2 regions of the Marichromatium sp. PS1 genome follow, and region 2 is predicted to be linked to the other one. Evidence: riboswitches for the same ligand, from Rfam matches in the RefSeq annotation. Region 2 holds a riboswitch; the other holds the start of a gene.
The links. A riboswitch is a leader RNA that binds a small molecule or an ion and turns the genes downstream of it on or off. The one in region 2 is predicted to bind cobalamin.
Positions count from the first base shown of each region.

Region 1 (9,596 bases), on a different contig from region 2:
ACCCGGCCAGCACCAGCCCCAGCCCACCGAGTACCAGCACACAGCCGAGGAAGGCCGCGCCGCTCGCCGTCCACGCCCAGGTGCGCCCGAGATGGGCGACCTGATCGCTGACGATGCCCTGCGCGCGCGCATAGGCGGTGGTGAGCATCAGCGGCGGCAGCACCGCGCGCGCGAGCAGCGGCACCCAGAGCAGCAGCCAGGCCGCCTCGACATCGAGGAGCAGCTGCAGCGCGCTCCACTTGAGCAGCAGCGCCAGCCCCAGCACCGCCACCGCCATCGGCCCGCTGCGCGGGTCCTTCATGATCTCCAGGGTGCGGGCGCGGTCGCCGAGTCCGCCGATCCAGGCGTCGGCGCTATCGGCCAGGCCGTCGCAGTGCAGCCCGCCGGTCGACCAGGTCCAGAAGGCGAGCAGCAGTGCCGCGCCGAGCAGCGGGTCGGTGTGCTGCGCGGCGAGCGCGGCGAGCGCGAGCAGCGCGCCGAGCACCAGCCCGACAACCGGGTACCAGGCCACCGAGCGGCCCTGGTCGACGGGGTCGACCACGCCGGGGTCGGGAAAGGGCAGCCGGGTCAACAGCCGCCCGGCGGCATAGAAGGGAACGAGATGGGACATCAGGGACCTCGATGGGTCACCAGGCTGGGGCGGCCCGGTGAGGGTGGGACACGGACGCGACTGCGCCCGGCATGGGCGACCTCGAGCAGGATCATCGCTCGCGGCGGCATCTCCAGCACCTCGGCGAGGATCGCGCGAATCACCCCGCCGTGGGTCACCACCAGCGCGTCCGGCCCGCCGCCCTCGAGCAGCGCGCGCCAGGCCGCGCGGGTCCGGGCGAGGAAGTCAGACATCGGCTCGCCCCCCGGCGGGGTGAAGCCGAGCGGGTCATCCCACAGCCGCCAGAGTTCATCCTCGGGGAGCTCGCTGGCCGAGCACCCCTCCCAATCGCCGAAGTGACGCTCTGCCAGCGCGGGTTCGAGCACCAGCTCGAGCCCGCGCTGTGCGGCCAGCTCGCGGGCGAAGGCCGCGCAGCGCTGCAATGGCGAGCTGACCACCAGCCGCGGCTCGTCGAGCCCGGCGGTGGCCGCGCGCAGCTGCGACCAGCCGCGCGCGCTCAGCGGATCATCGCAACTGCCGCGCAGGCGGCTCCCGCCCTCGACCTCGCCGTGACGCAGCAGGTCGATCAGCCGGCCGCGCAGGCTCAGCACGCGTTGCTCACTCCGGCCTCGTCAAAAGTCGCCATGTCGCGATGCACCGCACAGGCCAGACGCAGCAGCGGCACCGCGGCGCAGGCGCCGGTCGCCTCGCCGAGACGGAAGCCGAGATCGAGCAGCGGGTTAGCCTCCAGCGCCTCCATCATCAGCCGATGACCGGGCTCGGCCGAGCGATGCGAGAACAGCATCCAGTCGCGCGCCGCAGGCTGCAGACGCACCGCGGCGAGCGCCGCCGAGGAGACGATGAAGCCGTCGATCAGCATCACCACGCCACGCTGGGCGGCACGCAGATAGGCGCCGGCGAGCGCGGCGATCTCGAAACCGCCGAGCCGGCGCAGCATCTCCAGCGGGTCGCGCGGTTCGCTGGCGTGCAGCTCCAGCGCACGCGCCACCACCTCGGCCTTGCGGTTGACCCCGGCGCTGTCCAGCCCGGTCCCCGGTCCCACCACCTCGGAGGCGGCGCGATCGAGCAGCGCGCAGCCCAGCGCGGCGGCGGCGGTGGTGTTGGCGATACCGAGCTCGCCACCGATGATCAGCCGCACGCCCTCGGCGACGGCGCGATCGACCGCGTCGCGCCCGATGTCGAGCGCCCGCGCAAGCTGCTCGGGGGTCATCGCCGGCTCGCGGGCGATGTTGCCGCTCCCCGGCCCGAGGGGTTCGGAGCGCACGCCCTCGACGACCTCCGAGCCGGTGGCCAGGCCCAGCTCGATGATATCGAGCCTAGCGCCGACCGCCTTGGCCATCACCGCGACCCCCGCCCCGCCATTGGCGATGTTGCGGACCATCTGCTTGGTGACATCCTGGGGATAGCGCGACACACCCTCGGCGGCAACCCCGTGGTCGGCGGCGAACAACAGCACCCGCACCGGATCGACCTCCGGGGTGGCGGTGCGTTGCAGGCCGGCCAGACGCACCGCCAGCTCCTCGAGCCGACCGAGCGAGCCCGGTGGCTTGGTGAGCTGGTCCTGACGCGCGAGCGCATGCTGCACGGCGGTCTGATCGATCGGGGGACAGGGCTCGGCGAGCCAGTCGAGGGTCGGGGTCATGGGCGCACCTCATGGATGGGAGCGATGAGCGTCGCGCACTACCGGCGCGACGGGTCGAATGCCGCACGGGGCGGCGGGAAGGGATCGAGGACACGACGGCCTTGCTCGCCGGGCGGCCCCGCCCCGACGCGGGGCGGAGCGACGTCCGGGGTCAGGGCTGGTAGCGCAGGGTCAGGTAGAACGCGCGACCGGGCTGATTGTACAGATAGGCCGTTTCATAGGTCTCGTCGAGGGCGTTGGCGAGCCGTCCCTGGAGGCGCAGCGCCGGGTTGAAGGCGTATTCGAGACGCAGATCGAGCAGCGCATAGGCGTCGAGATCGACCTGGTTGGCGAGGTCGTCGTAGCGCTCGCCGACCAGTTGCAGGGTCGCACCGGCGCGCCAGCGTCCGAGCGTGCGATCGAGATCGAGCTGCAGGCTCTGCTCGGCGCGACGCGGCAGCAGATTGCCGTCGTTGGCGCCCTCGGAGCGGTTCTCGGGATCGAGCAGGGTGAGGTTGCCGGCCAGCGTCCAGTCGTCCCAGCGGAGATCGGCCGCGGCCTCGAGGCCGCGGATCCGCGCCGAGTCGACGTTGGCCGGGGCGAAGATGGCCGAGTCATAGGCGATCAGGTCGTCGATCTCGGTCTGGTAGAGGCTCAGCTGCCAGTCGCCGCGCATCCGCCCGGGCAGCGGCAGCGGGCCGTTGGCCATCAGCTCGATGCTCTCGGACTCCTCGGGATCGAGCGCGGTGTTGCCGAAGCCCGGGTAGTAGAGCTCGTTGAAGGTCGGCGCCTTGAAGCCGGTGCCGTAGGAGAGCGCGACCTGGATGTCGTTGGCGAACAGATAACCGAGCGCGGCGCTGCCGGTGGTGTGGCTGCCGAACTGCTGGTTGTCGTCCTGACGCAGGCTGAGCTTGAGATCGAAGGCGCCGAAGCTGCCCTGGTACTGACCGAACACGCCGAGGTTGTCGCGCGCGTCCTCGGCATAGTCGACGGTCCCGCTGACCCGATCGTCGACATAGTCGATCCCGAGGCTCACCAGCTGCCCGGCGGCGATGGTGACATCACTCTGCAGCGAGAGGCTGTCGCGCTCGGTCTGGAAGCGGTCGACGAACTGATCGAAGACCGCCGCGGCGGCATCGTCGTAGAACACCCGGTAATCGTCCCAGCTGCGCCCGGCGGTGAGCGTCAGGGTCCAGGCATCGAGCGGGCGCAGGGTGGCGTTGGCGCCGAAGACCTGCTGCGAGGAGCGGGCCTTGTTGCCGGAGAAGGCCGAGCCGTCGAAGTCGTTGGCACTCTCGGCGCTGAGCAGGTGGAATTCGACCTCGGCGCGCTCGTTGAAGGCATAACCGGCGCGGGCGCTGACGCCGTGACTGCTGTAGCCGTCGCGATCGGGCTGATCGACGCCGCAACCGGCATAGGGGAAGGGGCGACCGGCGCAGGCGTTGATGCCGTCGGTCTGCTCGAAGTTGGCGCCGAGGTTGAACCAGGCGTGCTCGCCGCCGCCGGAGAGCCCGCCGGAGACGCTGGCGGTGCCCAGCTCGCCGACACCGACGCTGAAGCGCGGGGTGAGCGCGCCGCCGCCGCGACGGGTGAAGACCTGGATGACACCGCCGATGGCCTCGGAGCCGTAGAGGCTCGAACGCGGCCCGCGCACCACCTCGATGCGCTCGATCTGATCGACCGGCAGGTCCTGCAGCGAGGTCGTGCCCAGGGTGGCCGAGCCGACACGCACCCCGTCGATCAGCACCAGCACGTGATCGGAATTGGTGCCGCGCAGCATCACCGAGGCCGACTGGCCGGGACCGCCGTTCTGGGCGATGCTCACGCCGGGCAGGGTGCGCAGCAGATCGGGCACCGAGCGGGCCTGACGCCGCTCGATCTCGGCGCGATCGATCACGCTCACCGTGGCCAGGGTCTCGCCCGCCGGCTCGGCGGTACGCGTGGCAGTGACCACCGTCGGCTCCAACACCTGGGAATCGGTCTGGGCCAGGACCTGGACGCTCAAGGGCGCGGCCAGCGCCGCCAGCATCAAGGGACTCTTCATCACATGCTCCTCACAGGACCCCGCACACCCGCAGGGGTCGACAACAGAGAGGGGCTGGATGCTCGGCGGGCAGGCGTCACCGGCCACGCGCTGGATGCGCGAGGAGCCGCGATCGCCACCCGGTCTACCCACGCAGCCCCGGCTTGACGGACCCGCCCGGCCTCGCTTTGCGGGCACTGCGGATCCTGATTCCGAGGCCGGTCTCCGGGCTCACGAGCGGGCCGGCATGGCCCCGGACGCGACGCCTTCCCGTGATCGACACAGTGGCATCAGGTCGCGCCCTGATTCGTCTACCGTTGCGGGGGCAGCGCCGGACTGACCGATCGCGGACGATCGGCGCACCGGTCTTCCCGTTTCAGCCCCGGGAACTGGGTCCAGGGGCCACCGCGGAATCGAGGGCGCCGATTAAGTCCGATCGGAAGGAGCAAGTCAACGCCCGCCCCCGCCACGGGACAGACTGACTGACCGGGGTCAAGCCGAGAACGATACCGCCGACGCCGCTCGCAGAGAGCGGGCGCCGCGGGGGGAGGGTCAGAGTCCGGAGACCTCGGGCAGCGCAGACTCGGGCGCGCGGACCGACTCGATCCGCGCCGCCTGGGCGCTCGGCCAGCGGGTGAGATACTCGTCGGTGAAGAAGAAGCGATCCTCGCCGAAGGCCGGCACCAGATCGTCGAGCCAGGTCGCCTTGGGGTCGAAGCGGGCGAAGAAGGGGCGGTTGACCCAGTCGGGGTTGCGTCCCTGGAGGAAGCGCAGCACGAACACCCGCTCGCCGGCGACCTCGGTCACGCCCTGGATCTCGATCTTGCCCGGCCCCGCACTCATGCTCGGACCGCGCGCGGTGCGAGCCAGCCCCGAGACCCCCTGGATCGCCTCGCGATAGATCTCCCAGGCACGCACCAGCGGCACCTCGAAGTAGTGCTGGGCGCCGGTATCGCGCTGCACGAACATGTAGTAGGGGATGATGCCGAGGCGCACCTGGGTGCGCCACATCCGCGTCCACACCTCAGGGTCGTCGTTGATGTGGGCGAGCAACGGCCCCTGGCTGCGGATCTCGGCGCCGGTGGCGCGCAGCCGCGCGATCGCCTCGCGGGCGGTCGCGGTCTCGAGCTCGCGCCAGTGGTTGGTGTGGGCCATCAGCGCGACGTGCTTGCCGTTGGCCACCAGCCGCTCGAGCAACGCCATCAGCTGGTCGCTGTCGGCGTCGCCGACGAAACGCTGGGGCCAGAAGGTCAACGCCTTGGTGCCGATGCGGATACTCTGGACGTGATCGAACTCGGGACGCAGCAGCGGCTCGAGATAGGCCTCGAGATGGCGCGCCTTCATCACCATCGGATCACCGCCGGTGATCAACAGATCGGTGACCTGCGGGTGCTGGCGCAGATAGGCGTGCAGCCCGGAGGCCTCGTTCGAGGCGATGCGCAGCGACTTGTCGCCGACGAACTGCGCCCAGCGGAAGCAGAAGCTGCAATAGGCGTGACAGGTCTGCCCCTGACTGGGGAAGAACAGCACGGTCTCGCGATACTTGTGCTGCAGCCCTTCGAGCGGGCGCTCGCCGTCGAGCTTGGGCAGGTTGCTCTCGAGCTGCCCGGCGGGATGGGGGTTGAGCTCGGCGCGGATCTCGCGCACCGCGGCCTCGAGCGCGGCGGGCGCGGCCTCGGCGCGCAGCAGATCGGCAATGCGGCTGAAATGACGCTCGCTGAGCATCCCCTGCTGCGGGAATACCAGCTGGAAGATCGGATCATCGGGGACATTGTCCCAGTCAATCAGTTCATCGATCACATAGTCGTTGACGCGAAACGGCAGCACGGTCGAGACCACCTTCATCGCGAAACGGCGATCCTCGGAGAGTCCACGCAGCGCATCGATGCGGTCGAGATCACGCTGGGTGTGGACACGGAACGGGCGGGCGGACTCGACCGCCACCGCCCGCTTGGGCTGGGCATTGTTGTAGGACATGACAAAGCTCCTCTGTGGATAGTCAGAAGAGGACGCTGAACCGAATGGGCACGGCTATCCAAAGGGGTTGGCGAAAGAAGTGACGGTATTCGTCGTACGCGCTTCGCCGGCGCCGGGCGCGTGAGCGCGCCACCAGAGGATCCGAGCAGCCGCCCGGACTGGCAAAACCATTGCAAAGGATTTCACCATCCTAACACAGGAACCCTGCCCGATCCGGCGCGAGGGACACGGATCGCATGACAGGGGCACAGTCACCCGCACCCGGACGATGGGTGCGCAATCATCGGGAGCGACATGGACAGGCATCGACAGCTGAGCGCCCGGGCGCTCCTCGGCGGCGCGCTACTCGGCGCCCTGCTCACCCCGTGCAACGTCTACGCCGGACTGAAGATCGGCTGGTCGTTCAACATCTCGATCGTGGCGCTGCTGATCGCCAGCGGACTCTGGGCACTGCTTGCGCGACTGCGCCTGAGCGCGCCGCTGGCCATCGGCGAGGGCAACATCACCCAGACCACCGCGTCCTCCGCGGCCAACATCATCTCCGGCGGGCTGGTCGCGCCGATCCCGGCCCTGGCGATGCTCTCCGGCGGCAACCTGCCCGCCGTCGAGCTGATCGCCTGGGTGTTCGCGGTGAGCTTCCTCGGCATCTGGGTCGCCTGGTATCTGCGCGCCGGGCTGATCGTGCGTACCCCGCTACCCTTCCCCACCGGTCGCGCCACCGCCGAGGCATTGCAGGAGATGTTCCGCCAGGGTCGCGAGGCACGGCTGAGACTGCGCGTCCTGCTCGGCGCCGGCGCCCTGGCCGCCGCGCTCAAGTGGCTCGACAGCGGTCGCTGGGCGCTGCCGCGTCCGGGACTCGGCGTCGAGCTGCCCGCCGCCGGCGCACTCGCCGGCGCCCCGGCGATCAGCGCCAAGAACCTCACCCTCAGCCTCGACCCCTCGCTGATGCTCGCCGGCTTCGGCGCCATCATCGGGGTCCGCGCCGGGCTCTCGCTGTTGCTCGGCGCGCTCATCGCCTGGGCGCTGCTCGGCCCGCTGGGGTTGTACCAGGGGTTCATCCTGCCGGGCACGACCGACCCGGCTGCGAGCTGGTTCGGGACCATGATCGAATGGCTGCTGTGGCCCGGGGTGGCGCTATTGGTGGCCGCGACCCTGACCCGGCTGGTGCTGCAACTGCGCGCCGCCCATGCCGCGGGCACCGGCACCGGGCGAAACGACGACGGGGCCACACTGCACCGCGCACTCGGACTGGCGCTCGCCAGCGCCCTGGTGGTGCTCGCCCAGACGCTGATCTTCGGCATCCACTGGCTGCTCGCGCTGCTGGCGGTGCCGATCGCCTTCGTGCTGGCGATGGTGGCGGCGCGCGTGGTCGGCGAGACCGGCATCCCGCCGATCGGCGCCATCGGCAAGGTCTCGCAGCTCGGCAGCGGCATCACCGCGCCGGGCGACCAGACGGCCAACCTGGTCGGCGCCAACGTCGCCGGCGGCGCGGCCGGTCAGAGCGCCGATCTGCTCAACGACTTCAAGGCCGGACACGCGATCGGCGCCACCCCGGGCTACCAGGTGATCGCACAGTGTCTGGGGGTGGCCGTGGGCAGTGTGGTCGGCAGCCTGGTCTATCTGCGCCTGATCCCGGACCCGGCGACCATGCTGATCACCGAGCAGTGGCCGGCCCCGGCGGTAGCAACCTGGAAGGTGGTGGCCGAGACCCTCGACCAGGGACTCGCCGCGCTGCCGCCGAGCGCGCTCGCCGCACTCCTCCTCGCCGCCGGCTGCGGGGTCGTGCTGACCCTGCTCGAACACCGCCACGGACCGCGCCGGGTACCGAGCGCGCCAGCGCTGGGGCTGGCGATGGTGATCCCGGCATCGCTCTCGCTCACCCTCTGTCTCGGCAGTCTGGTCGGGCACGCCCTCGCCCGCTACCGCCCACGACTGGCCGAGCGCTTCCTGCTCGCCGCGGCCGCCGGGCTGATCGCCGGCGAGAGCCTCAGCGGCGTCACCCGCGCCCTGCTCGGCGTCCTCGGCTGAGGCTCAGACCTTGAACCGCCGGGTGCGCTCCTGCTGCTCGGCGGCGAGCGCGGCGAGCGCCTCGGCGGCCTCGGCGATGCGTCGCGAGACGGCGGCGATCTCCTCCTCCTCGTGGCTGATGCCGGAGAGGTTGCGGTCGATCTCCTCGGCCACCGCGCGCTGCTGCTCGGCGGCGCTGGCGATCTGGCCGTTCATGTCGTTGACGGTGGCCACCTCGGCGGTGATCGCCTCGAGCGATGCACCGGCGCGTCCGGCCTGGGCAACGCTCTCGCCGGCCTTGGTGCGACCGTCGGCCATCACCGTGACCGCCTCACGGGCGCCGCCCTGCAGTGTCTCGATCATGCCCTGGATCTCGTGGGTGGCCGACTGGGTGCGCCCGGCAAGGCTGCGCACCTCGTCGGCGACCACCGCGAAGCCGCGCCCCTGCTCGCCCGCGCGCGCCGCCTCGATCGCGGCATTGAGCGCGAGCAGGTTGGTCTGCTCGGCGATGCCGCCGATCACATCGAGGATCCGACCGATCGACTCGGCATCGTCCGAGAGCCGCGCGATCACCGTCGCGGCGTTCTCCACCGCCGCGGCCAGGGACTCGATGGCGTCGATCGTCTCGCGCACCACCGCCGCGCCACCGCCGGCCTCGCGCTCCATGTCACGGGTCGCCTCGGCCGCGCGCGTGGCGTTGCGCGCGACCTCGGCGACGGTGGCGGTCATCTCGGTCATGGCGGTGGCGACCTGATCGGTGCCCGACTGCTGACGCTCGAGCTGAGCGCGGATCTGCTCGCTGGTCGCCGACAGCCCACCGGCCGCCTCGCTCAACCGATCGCCACCCCCGACCAGCTCCCTGACCAGGTTGTGGATACGGTCGACGAAGGCGTTGAAGGCCACCGCCAGCTCGGTCAGCTCGTTGCGACCGCGTGCCTCGAGGTGCTGGGTGAGATCGCCGTCGCCGTGAGCGATGTCGTTCATGCGCGTGGCAGCGGCGCGAATCGGCCGGGCGATGGCGCGACTCAGCAGCCAGGTCAGCACGGCGCCGACACAGAGCGCCAGCAGACTGAAGAGCAAGGCGTCGCGGATGGCGCGATTGAAGGCGCCGACGTCGTCGCTGCGATCGAGCAGCAGCTCGACCACCCCCACGGGCTCGCCGGCATAGTCGGTGATCGCTTGCGCCAGCAGCGCCATCGGCGTGTCGCGATAGAGGATCTGGCGCTGGATGCGCTCACCCGCGATGACCTGGCGCATCTCCTCGGCGGTCAGCCGGGTGCCGTCCTCGATGGTGCCGGCGAAGGGTTCGAAGTCCTGGCCGCGCCGCAGCGTGAGCTGGGCACGGGCACCGAAGCGCT
Region 1 covers NZ_BAAFHB010000002.1:1,559,386-1,568,981, reverse strand. Annotated here, with positions in the region: gene ACAM26_RS08485 (adenosylcobinamide-GDP ribazoletransferase) at 1-610, opposite strand, end outside; gene ACAM26_RS08480 (histidine phosphatase family protein) at 610-1,200, opposite strand; gene cobT (nicotinate-nucleotide--dimethylbenzimidazole phosphoribosyltransferase) at 1,194-2,252, opposite strand; gene btuB (TonB-dependent vitamin B12 receptor) at 2,404-4,275, opposite strand; cobalamin riboswitch at 4,453-4,679, opposite strand; gene ACAM26_RS08465 (KamA family radical SAM protein) at 4,807-6,231, opposite strand; gene ACAM26_RS08460 (OPT/YSL family transporter) at 6,526-8,259, shown strand; gene ACAM26_RS08455 (methyl-accepting chemotaxis protein) at 8,263-9,596, opposite strand, start outside.
Region 1: linked by a shared signal. The riboswitch ahead of btuB (TonB-dependent vitamin B12 receptor) and the one ahead of ACAM26_RS14340 (MotA/TolQ/ExbB proton channel family protein) in region 2 are both predicted to bind cobalamin.

Region 2 (9,596 bases):
CATCAGGCTGATGGTGGAGGCGATCATCAGCTCGATCAGACTGAAGCCGCGTTGACGGATCATGGCGTGGGCTCCGGCAGCAGGGTCTCGGTGGCGAAGCTGACCCACTCCAGCGTCGGGTCGGCCTCGGCGCTGGTCGGCAGTCGGGTCTCGCGCCAGCGCAGCGTGATCGCGACCTTGTCGCCGTCGAGGGTGATCCGGCCCTCGCCGCTCGGCAGGTCGGCGGCGAGGGCCTGTTTCCAGCGCTGCAGGTCCTGGGCGCTGACCGAGGTGCCGGAGACGCTGTCGGTGAATCCGGTGGCATAGCTCGCGCGCTCGGCGCGATTGGCGCGCATCGACTCGATGATGTCGTGGGCGTGCAGGGTGGCATAGCTGCGCTGCAGCGCGCCGAGGTTGCTCTTCATGGTCAGCGCCTGCAGCGCGCCGAAGCCGAGCAGCCCGACGGCGAGCACGACCATGGTCACCAGCACCTCGATCAGGGTCAGGCCGCGCTGGCGGCGACCGGTGCGTGGGTATCTAGCCATCACAGCCCTCGTCGAGTCGTACCTGGCCGGTGCGCTTGACCCGCAGACAGCGCTGCTCGCCGTCGGTGACCCGGATGGTGAAGCGGGTCTCGGCGGCCTCGCCCAACGGTGGGGTGAAGACGATCGGGTCGCCGCCGCTGGCGGTGAGGGTGGCGGCCCCGAACGGGCGCACCACCTTGAGCAGACGGTCGTCGGCCCGCCCGTCACCGTCGATGTCGGTCTTGACGCCGGTGGCGTCGGCATCGTCGCGCACGAACACCAGCCAGCCGTCAGCCCAGTCGGTGGTGATGGTGCAGGTTGGCTGATCGGCATCGGCGTCGCCGGTCGCGCAGACGGCGACGGTCTGGCCCCGGCTCAGCGACTCGACCCGGGCCTGCTGGAGGCTGGCGCTGAGGCTGTTGGTGAGGCCGGTGAGTCGCGAGTCCTGCAGCAGGTGCTGGAAACCGGGGACGGCCAGCGAGAGCAGGATGACGGCGATGGCCAGGGTCACCATCAGCTCGATCAGGGTCACGCCACGAAGACGACGGGCCGCTGTCATCGATGTTCTGGGTGCGGCCACGTCGGTTGCTGAGGCCGGCCGGTGGCGGGGAACGGGAGGGACTGCTGACGACTGGGCATCGGGTTCCTTGCTGCTCCTTGCGCAACCGGGGCGTCCAGGTGTCCCGGTATCTGGGCTTTCATTGTACACGGCGTTGATATCGGTGGTGAATTGTGCGTCCGCGGGGTTGATCCGCGCCATTCGAGGCGGTCGCACCGGGTAGCCCCGGTGTCTTTGTGTCGTGGGTCGCGCGCTCGATCGTCAAGCATGGAAGCATGACGGATGAGACGAGGCGCGTCTGCAGGATGGATAAGGTTTCGGACATCGGCGCGCGCGCCGATGTCCGCGGGCGGCTCAGCGCAGCGAGTGCATATAGGCGACCAGGTCGGCCAGTTCCTGCGGCGTCAGCTCGGTCTTGGGCATCTGCGCGCCGGGCAGGGTGGCGGTGGGATCGAGCAGGTAGTCGCGCAGCCACTGCGCGCTGCGCTCGGCGCCGACCTGGTCGAGCGTGCCGCCGAGTGCGGCCATGGGGCCGGACTCGCCGCCCAGGGTGTGGCAGAGGTTGCACATCTTGGCCTCGTAGACCTGGGCGCCGCGTGCGGCGTCGCCGCTCGGGTCGGCCAGGGCGGTGGCGCTCAACAGCGTGGCGCCGATCAGTAGCGGGATGGCACGGACGGACATCTTCACTCCTCGTTCGTGGTGGTGGGAAGGGCGTCGCCGGCGAGGTGTGCGCGCAGATCCTTGTGGCCGACGTGGGGGTGGCAGTCGGCGCAGCTCAGGGCGTTGTCCGGCGCGAAATAGGTGCGGTGTCCGAAGGCCGCGGCCGGGCTCTGCTCGGGGGCGTGTTCGAGTGCGGCGTGACAGTTCAGGCAGGCCGAGTCGTAGAGGAAGTCGTTGCGTTGCTCGAGGCTGGCGATCCAGTCGGGCTCGAAGACGAGCGAGACCACCTGTCCCCAGCCGGCCTTGAGACCGAACAGTCCCTTCTGCACGAAATAATTGGCGGGGCTGTCGTGGGGCAGGTGGCAGTCGGCGCAGTCGGCCCGCAGTCCCTGGGGGTTCTGGCCGCCGTGGACGTCCTGATCATAGGAGGCGACGAAGGCATCCATGGTGTGACAGCTGCTGCAGAATTCACGGTCGGACGTCGCCTGGAGGGCGGTCTCGGTGACCATCCAGCTCCCGCTCGCCAGCCCCGCCAGGAGCAGCACGCCCCCGCTCCCGAGCAGCAGCCATGTGCGTTTCTTCATCGTTTCCTCCACAAGCCCTCGCCGTGGTCGGCGGGAGAACGGCTGCGCCCGCGGCAGCCGACGAAAACAGGGTGCAGGTCTCGTTTCCGTCGAGCTTCAAGGCGTCGCCCAGGGGCGGTGGAGTCTTGCAGTGCGCGGCGGTCGGTGAAACCTGCGACGGCTGACCGGCTCGTCCGCATGACCTTCATGCCTCCGCTGCAACGAGGGCGTCTGCTCGTTGGCGTGGCCGGGTCGAGTGCGGTGGCTCGAGCGATCGCCTGGACTATATCAATTGGATCGGGGGCGATCGCCGAGGTTCGCCGAAAATTACCGACTTGATTGCTTGGGATCATCGCTCGGGTGTTTTTACCCGGATCGCCAGACGTTGCCCGGGGTCGACTCGTTGGCTTACCCTGCCGCGCCGCGACCTCAGACCCTCTCTCCACCGATGAGCCACTGTTCTCTCCGCCACTTGCCGAGATCCATCCAGACCAAGGGCATGCTGCCATGTCGCTGAACATCGAGCTGTCGCTGATCCTCGGCGCCGTGCTGCTCGATGCGCTGCTCGGCGACCCGGTCTATCGGCTCCATCCGGTGCGCCTGCTCGGTGGCTGGATCGCGCGCTCGGAGCAGGCGTTGTTCGCGCGCGGGCTCGACGGCTATCTGGGCGGCGTCCTGCACTGGCTGCTGGTGGTCGGTGGCGCGCTTGCCGCCTGGTGGGGCGTGCGCCTCGGGCTGGCGGCGCTGCACCCGCCGCTTGCGCTCGGCTGGGATCTGTTCATCGCCTACAGCCTGCTCTGCACCCGTGACCTGCTCGAACACGGTCGGCGGGTGCTGGCGCCGCTCGTCGCCGGCGACCTGCCCGGCGCGCGCGCGCAACTGGCGATGCTGGTGGGGCGGGATGTCGAGCCGCTCGGCACCGACGGGGTGACGCGCGCGACCATCGAGAGCCTGTCGGAGAACCTCACCGACGGCGTGCTCACCCCGCTGTGGGCGCTCTGTCTGTTCGGGGTGCCGGGGCTGGTGGTGGTCAAGGCCGTCTCCAGCCTCGACTCCATGGTCGGCTATCGCAACGAGCGTTATCGCCGCTTCGGCTGGGCCGGTGCGCGCTCGGACGATCTGGTGCACTGGCTCCCGGCCCGGCTCTCGCCGCTGGTGGTCGCGCTTGCCGCGGTGCTGCTGCGCGAGCACCCCGGGTTGGCGCTGCGCGCGGCCTGGCGCTATCACGCGCTGCTGCCGAGCCCGAACTCGGGCTGGAGCGAGGCGGCCTGTGCCGGGGCGCTGCGGGTGCGGTTGATCGGACCGGTGTGGTCCGGCGGGCGACTGGTCACCGATCGCTTCCTCGGCGATCCGACGTGGCCGGCGGCGCTCGGCGCCGTCGATCTGCAGCGTGCGCTGCGGCTGCTGGGGTGGAGCTCGGTGGTGGCGCTCGCCTTTGGGTTGGGGTTTGCGGCGCTGGGCTGAGGCCGCTCAGCCCGACTCCAGACGGAAGATCACCGGCACCGTGAGCTGTGCCGCGACCGCGCGTCCGGCCTGCCAGGCCGGTGCGAAGCGCCAGCGCTCGACCGCGCGCAGTGCGGCGTCGTCGAGCAGGCGATGGCCGCTGCTCTCGATCAGGGTGGTGGCGCCGACCCGCCCGTCGGCGCCGACCGCGACCCGGATCAGCACCCGGCCCTCGACCCCCTGGCGACGCGCCAGTCGCGGGTAGCGCGGCGGTGGGTTGCCGGCGAGGGGGCGAGCCGGACGGTCGGTGCCGGTCTGCTCGGCGCGGGTCTCGGCGCGTCTGCTCGGGGTCACGTCCGCATGCGTCGTCGAGCTCTGGCGTGCGGGCGCGACGGGTGTCGCCGACTCACTTCGAGTCGGCGGCGGTGGTGGAGGGGGGGGCTTGGCGCTCGCGCGTGGCGCCGCGATACTCGGCTCTGGCTCTGGCTCTGGCTCTGGCTCTGGCTCTGGCTCTGGCTCTGGCTCTGGCTCTGGCTCTGGCTCTGGCTCTGGCGCTGGCGCTGGCGCTGGCGCTGGCGCTGGCGCTGGCGCTGGCGCTGGCGCTGGCGCTGGCGCTGGCGCTGGCGCTGGCGCTGGTTGGGTGGGCGTCGGTTCGGCGCTCGCTGGTGCCGCGTCGGCGATGTCGGCGGGTGCGTCGGGCGTTCCTCTACCCTGGAGCGAGAGTCGGATCTCGCCCGTCCCGAGCGCCGGTTCGCGCAGCGGCGGCAGCAGCCAGGCGAGGGCCAGGTGCGCGCCCAGCGCCAGGATCAGCGCCACGCCCCACAGCAGGCGGGTCGTCGTCCGGCTCATGGCGACTCCCGGGTGATCAGCGAGAGCGCGTCGACCCCCTGCGCGCGCAATATCGCGAGTAGATCGAGCAGGGTTCCGCTCGGGGTGTCGGCGTCGGCCTCGACGGCGATCGCGCGCCCCGGCTCGTCCGCCACGCGTGCGGCGATCTCCGCGTCCAGCTCCGCACGGGTGATCGGCATGCCGGCGAGGGCGAGCCGGCCGTCGGCGGCGAGTACGAGCCGCAGGCGGCCATCGGGCAGGCGCTCGCCCGGCGCGGCCTCGGGGGGCGTGACCGGTAGCGGCGAGGGTGGCTCGAGGGTGCCGACCAGGAGGAAGAACACCAGCAGCAGGAGCACGACGTCGACCAGCCCGCTCATCGGGTCGCGCTGGCGTCTGCGGGGTGGTTCGGGGATCTGCATCCGTGTGCCCTCAGGGCTCGATCAGGGCGAGCTGTTGTGCGCCAGCCAGGCGCGCCAGGTCGGTCATCTGGACCAGGGTCTGGAGCGGTGTCTCGCGCTCGGGGACGATCACCAGCGTGCTGCCCGGTTCCGCGGCGAGCCGCGCGCGCAGCCGTGTCACCAGTGCGTCGTGCGGGCAGGGCACGCCGTCGAGCCGCAGCCCGCCGTTGGCGGCGACATCGAGTCGCAGCGTGGTCGCGACGCTGTCGGCGGTGCCGCCGTCACGGGTCTCGATCGGCAATTGTTGCAGTGGGTCGAGTCGGGCGGCGAGCAGGAAGAAGAGCAGCAGCAGGAAGACCACGTCGACCAGCGGCGCGAGTCCGATGCCGCGAGCGCGGCGGCGCAGCGGCTCAATGTGCATCGGCCACCGGCATGGTGAACAGCCGGGTCAGGGCGTCCTCGGTGTCGTGACGCGCGCGCTCGATGATCGCCTCCAGCCAGTGCAGCGCCGCGGCGGCTGGGATGGCGATCGCCAGGCCCGCGGCGGTGGTCAGCAGTGCCTCCCAGATGCCCCCGGCGAGCAGCGCCGGGTTGGCCTGTCCGCCGGCCTGCTCGAGGGTGCGGAAGGCCTCGATCATGCCGAGTACGGTGCCCAGCAGTCCGAGCAGCGGCGCCAGGGTGACGATGGCGTCGAGTCCGCGCAGATGGGCGTTGAGCCGCTGCTGCTGGGCCGCCGCCTCGCGCAGCACCTCCTCGCGCAGCTGCTGCGGGGTGCGCCCGCCGTACGCCAGTCCGTCGATGGCCACCGCCAGCACCGCGGCGATCGGTTGAGGGGCGGGGGCGAGCGCGCCGCGCGCCTCGTCGAGCCGTCCGGCGGCGCAGGCGGCGAGCGTCGGCGCGATGAAGGCGCGCGCGCCGACCCGCAACCGCGCGAACTGCAGCAGCTTGAACAGCACCAGGGTGAGCGCGAGCAGCGAGAGCGCGCACAACACCAGCATCACCGGGCCGCCGGCACGGACGAATTCGAGCGCGGCCTGTGTGGCGGCAGAGAGCTTGGCGAGATCCATGTCGACGGGCGCCTCCAGGCGGTGTTGCTGGGCGGGGCGGTGGATCTCGGGGGAGGGACTGGACGGTTGGCACGACCGGCCCGGTGAGCGGACGCCGGGGCCGGGCAGGGCGCCAGTGGGTCCCACCCTCGGCACACCCCGTCCGACGGTCAGGCGATCGGTGTCTCGATGGCAGGTCTCCTGGCTCGCGGGTCGGGGTCGGGCGCCCGGCCTTCCCGGTCCGGCGCGGACCAGTGGCGTCATGAGGGGGCGCGGACTCGCCGCTGACAGTTGCGGGGGCAGCCACGGCCTTGGCCCGAACGGGCCGCACCGTGTTCCCTTTTGATCCCCTCGCGGGGAACCATCGCTGGCCGAGCATCATACCGCCGGTCGAGGGCGAGTCAAGCGGTTAGCCGGTGGCGACACGGATTCTGAACCGCGAAGACACAAAGGGCGCGAAGGGAGGGTAAAAGCGAACGGTCGCCGGTCTCCAGTCGTGGACGCCAATCCGCTCTGCCAGCTGGGAGCTGGCAGTTGAGTAAGATCCCTTTGTGTACTTCGCGCCTTTGTGGTTCGATGCTGCCGCGATTCAAGGGTTGCCCGCGTCAGCCTGCCTCCAGCCGTCCCTGGTCGAGTCGGTAGTGGCGGGTGGCGAGGGTCTGGCGCAGTGGGGTGTCGTGGCTGACCAGCACCAGGGTCTGATCGAGGTCGGCGAGGATCTGCAGGAGACGGGCGCGGGTGGGGTCGTCGAGCGCGTTGGTCGGCTCGTCGAGCAGCAGCACCTCTGGCTCCATGGCGAGCACCGCGGCGAGGGCGACCAGACGACGCTCACCACCGGAGAGACGGTGGGTGACGCGGTCGCGCAGGTGTTCGAGCCCCAGTCGGGCGAGGGTGCGCTCGACCGTCGCTCGGGCCTGCGCCGGCGACTGGCCGAGGTTGCGTGGACCGAAGGCGATGTCCTCGACCACCGTGGGACAGAACAGCTGGTCGTCGGCGTCCTGGAACACCAGCCCGGCGCGCCGACGTACCGCATGGAAGTCGTGCTCGACGCGGCGGGGTGCGCCGAAGGCGACCAGGGTGCCGGCGGCGGGGCGCAACAGCCCGACCATCAACTGCAACAGGGTGCTCTTGCCCGAGCCGTTGGCACCATGGACGGCGATCCGTTCACCGGACCGGATCGTCAGCTCGACCCCGCTGAGTACCGGCGGTCGGCCAGGATAGGCGAAGTGGATGTCGGTGAGTCTGAAGAGTGGATCCATCCGGGATGCTCGAATACGGAAGATGGGGAACGCTATCAGCTTCCGGTCGCCAGCTTCCAGCTTCCAGCTTCCAGCTTTCAGCCGCCAGCCGCCAGCCGCCAGCCGCCAGCCGCCAGCCAGCGGCGCCAGGCTTTCCCACTGGAGGCTGGGGGCTGGATGCTGGCGGCTCGCGACCAGCCACCAGCTTGCACGAACCCCGGGCAACTGGCAGATTGACCGATTGTTTTCCAGCCAGCCATCGCCACCTCGATCCGCGCGCCTCAGCATGACAGCCACCATCGTCCCGATCCATTCCGATCTGCCCCGTCCCGAACACGGCGGGCGGCTGCGTCAGGCCGCCGCGCGCTACGACATCCCGCTGACCGACTGGCTCGATCTCTCGACCGGTATCAACCCCAATGCCTGGCCGGTGCCGCCGCTGCCGCGTGCGCTCTGGGCGCGGTTGCCCGAGACCGGCGATGGGCTGGAGCAGGCGGCGGCGAGCTATTACGGCGCTTCCGGCGCGCTCGCGCTCGCCGGCTCGCAGGCGGCGATCCAGGGCCTGCCGCAGCTGCGCGCGCCCTGTCGGGTCGGGGTGCCCGAGGTCGGCTACCAGGAGCACGCCCATGGCTGGCGGCGGGCCGGTCACCAGTTGGTGCGCCTGCCCGATGGCGATCCGCGTGGCCGGATCGAGGCCGACGTCGCCGAGCCGCTCGACGTGCTGGTGGTGATCAACCCCAACAACCCCACCGGGCGGCGCTGGTCGCGCGAGACCCTGCTGAGTTGGCATGCGGCGCTGGCCGCACGCGGCGGCTGGCTGGTGGTCGACGAGGCCTTCATGGATGCCTCCCCCGAGCACAGTCTGCTCGATGCGGTCGGCCGACCGGGTCTGGTGGTACTGCGCTCGCTCGGCAAGTTCTTCGGTCTGGCCGGGGCGCGGGTGGGTTTCGCCTGGACCGAGGCGCAGTTGCGCCAGCGCCTCGACGCCTGGCTCGGTCCCTGGACGCTGTCGGGACCGGCGCGCGAGCTGGCGCGCCTGGCGCTGCTCGATACCGCCTGGCAGGGCTCGGCGCGGTTGGCGCTGGCGCGCGACTCGGCGCGCCTGGCGGCGTTGCTCGATCGTCACGGGCTGACGCCGAGCGGTGGCAGCGCGCTCTTCCAGTGGGTGCGGACCCCGGCAGCGGTACGTCTGCACGAGGCGCTCGCCCGCCAGGGCATCCTGGTGCGCTTGTTCGAGCAGCCGTCGAGTCTGCGCTTCGGTCTGCCCGGGGACGCGGCCCAGTGGCGCCGCCTGGAGCGTGCGCTGGCCGGACTGGCGGTGTCCGAGGGTGCCTTCGGGTGAGGCCGTTGTGGCTGAGCGTGCCCGCTGCCGCCGTGGTGGCGAGGGATGGGCCGGTGCGCTCGGTATGGATGACGTCGAGCGATGTACCCGCCGAACCGAGTGCGCTCGATGGCGAGCGGATCGCGTTGCCCGAGTGCGCTCCGTGCGGCGCGGTGCTCTCGGTGCACCGGCTCGACGTGCTGCTGAGTATCGGTCGACATGCCGCCGAGCGGGCGCGGCTCGCCGGGGTCGCGCGGTTGCGCGGCGAGGGTCCGTTGTTGCGGGTTGCGATACCGCCGCTCGGTGATCCCTACCCATGGCTCGCCCGGCACGGTGATCCGGTGCTGGTCGCGTTGGTGGGGTTGTGCGTCGCCGCCGGGCAGATCGGGCTGCGCGCCACCGTCGACCCGGCGGTGGCGCGCGCCGCGCGCGCCCTGCACCCGGGGGTGGCGCCCTGGCTCGATCATGCGCCGCCGCCGTGCCCGGTGCCGGTGGCGGCGCGGCGCCCGGCGCCGACACGCCCGCCGCTGGTGCTGGCCGGCTGAGCGCGGCCGCACCACGCTGGGGGGCGTCCGTCTATCCCCGCTCGAACCCGATCTCGCAGCTGTCGGGGTGCGCCGGCGGCGCGTCCTCGAGGATGCGCCGCTTGCCTTCCAGCAAGAAGTCGATCGCCCGTTGCAGGTCGGCCTGGGCGACGCGCTGCTCGGACTCGGGACGCATCGCCGCGTAGGAGGCGGCGAGCAGTACCGCGTTCTGGATGTCGCCACCGGCGGCGCCCTCGGAGTGCGCGGCCAGATCCTGATGGTCGACGTCCGCGGCCAGCGGCAGCTCGGCGGGGATGTGTGCGGCCCAGAGACGCGCGCGCTCGTCGGGGCCGGGGAGCCGGAACTCGACATGGGCGAGCATCCGTCGCAGGAAGGCGGTGTCGTAGTTGCCGACCAGGTTGGAGGCGAAGATCACCGCGCCCTCGAAGTTGTCGAGTTCGATCAGGGTGGTGCTGCGCGCGACATTGATGCTGTTGTCGGCCGATTGCGAGA
Region 2 covers NZ_BAAFHB010000005.1:450,606-460,201, reverse strand. Annotated here, with positions in the region: gene ACAM26_RS14385 (PilW family protein) at 1-63, opposite strand, end outside; gene pilV (type IV pilus modification protein PilV) at 60-524, opposite strand; gene ACAM26_RS14375 (GspH/FimT family pseudopilin) at 517-1,062, opposite strand; gene ACAM26_RS14370 (cytochrome c family protein) at 1,417-1,743, opposite strand; gene ACAM26_RS14365 (NapC/NirT family cytochrome c) at 1,746-2,306, opposite strand; gene cbiB (adenosylcobinamide-phosphate synthase CbiB) at 2,793-3,749, shown strand; gene ACAM26_RS14355 (energy transducer TonB) at 3,756-4,082, opposite strand; gene ACAM26_RS14350 (ExbD/TolR family protein) at 4,574-4,975, opposite strand; gene ACAM26_RS14345 (ExbD/TolR family protein) at 4,986-5,375, opposite strand; gene ACAM26_RS14340 (MotA/TolQ/ExbB proton channel family protein) at 5,365-6,021, opposite strand; cobalamin riboswitch at 6,174-6,381, opposite strand; gene ACAM26_RS14335 (energy-coupling factor ABC transporter ATP-binding protein) at 6,606-7,259, opposite strand; gene cobD (threonine-phosphate decarboxylase CobD) at 7,525-8,580, shown strand; gene ACAM26_RS14325 (hypothetical protein) at 8,649-9,104, shown strand; gene ACAM26_RS14320 (ATP-binding protein) at 9,136-9,596, opposite strand, start outside.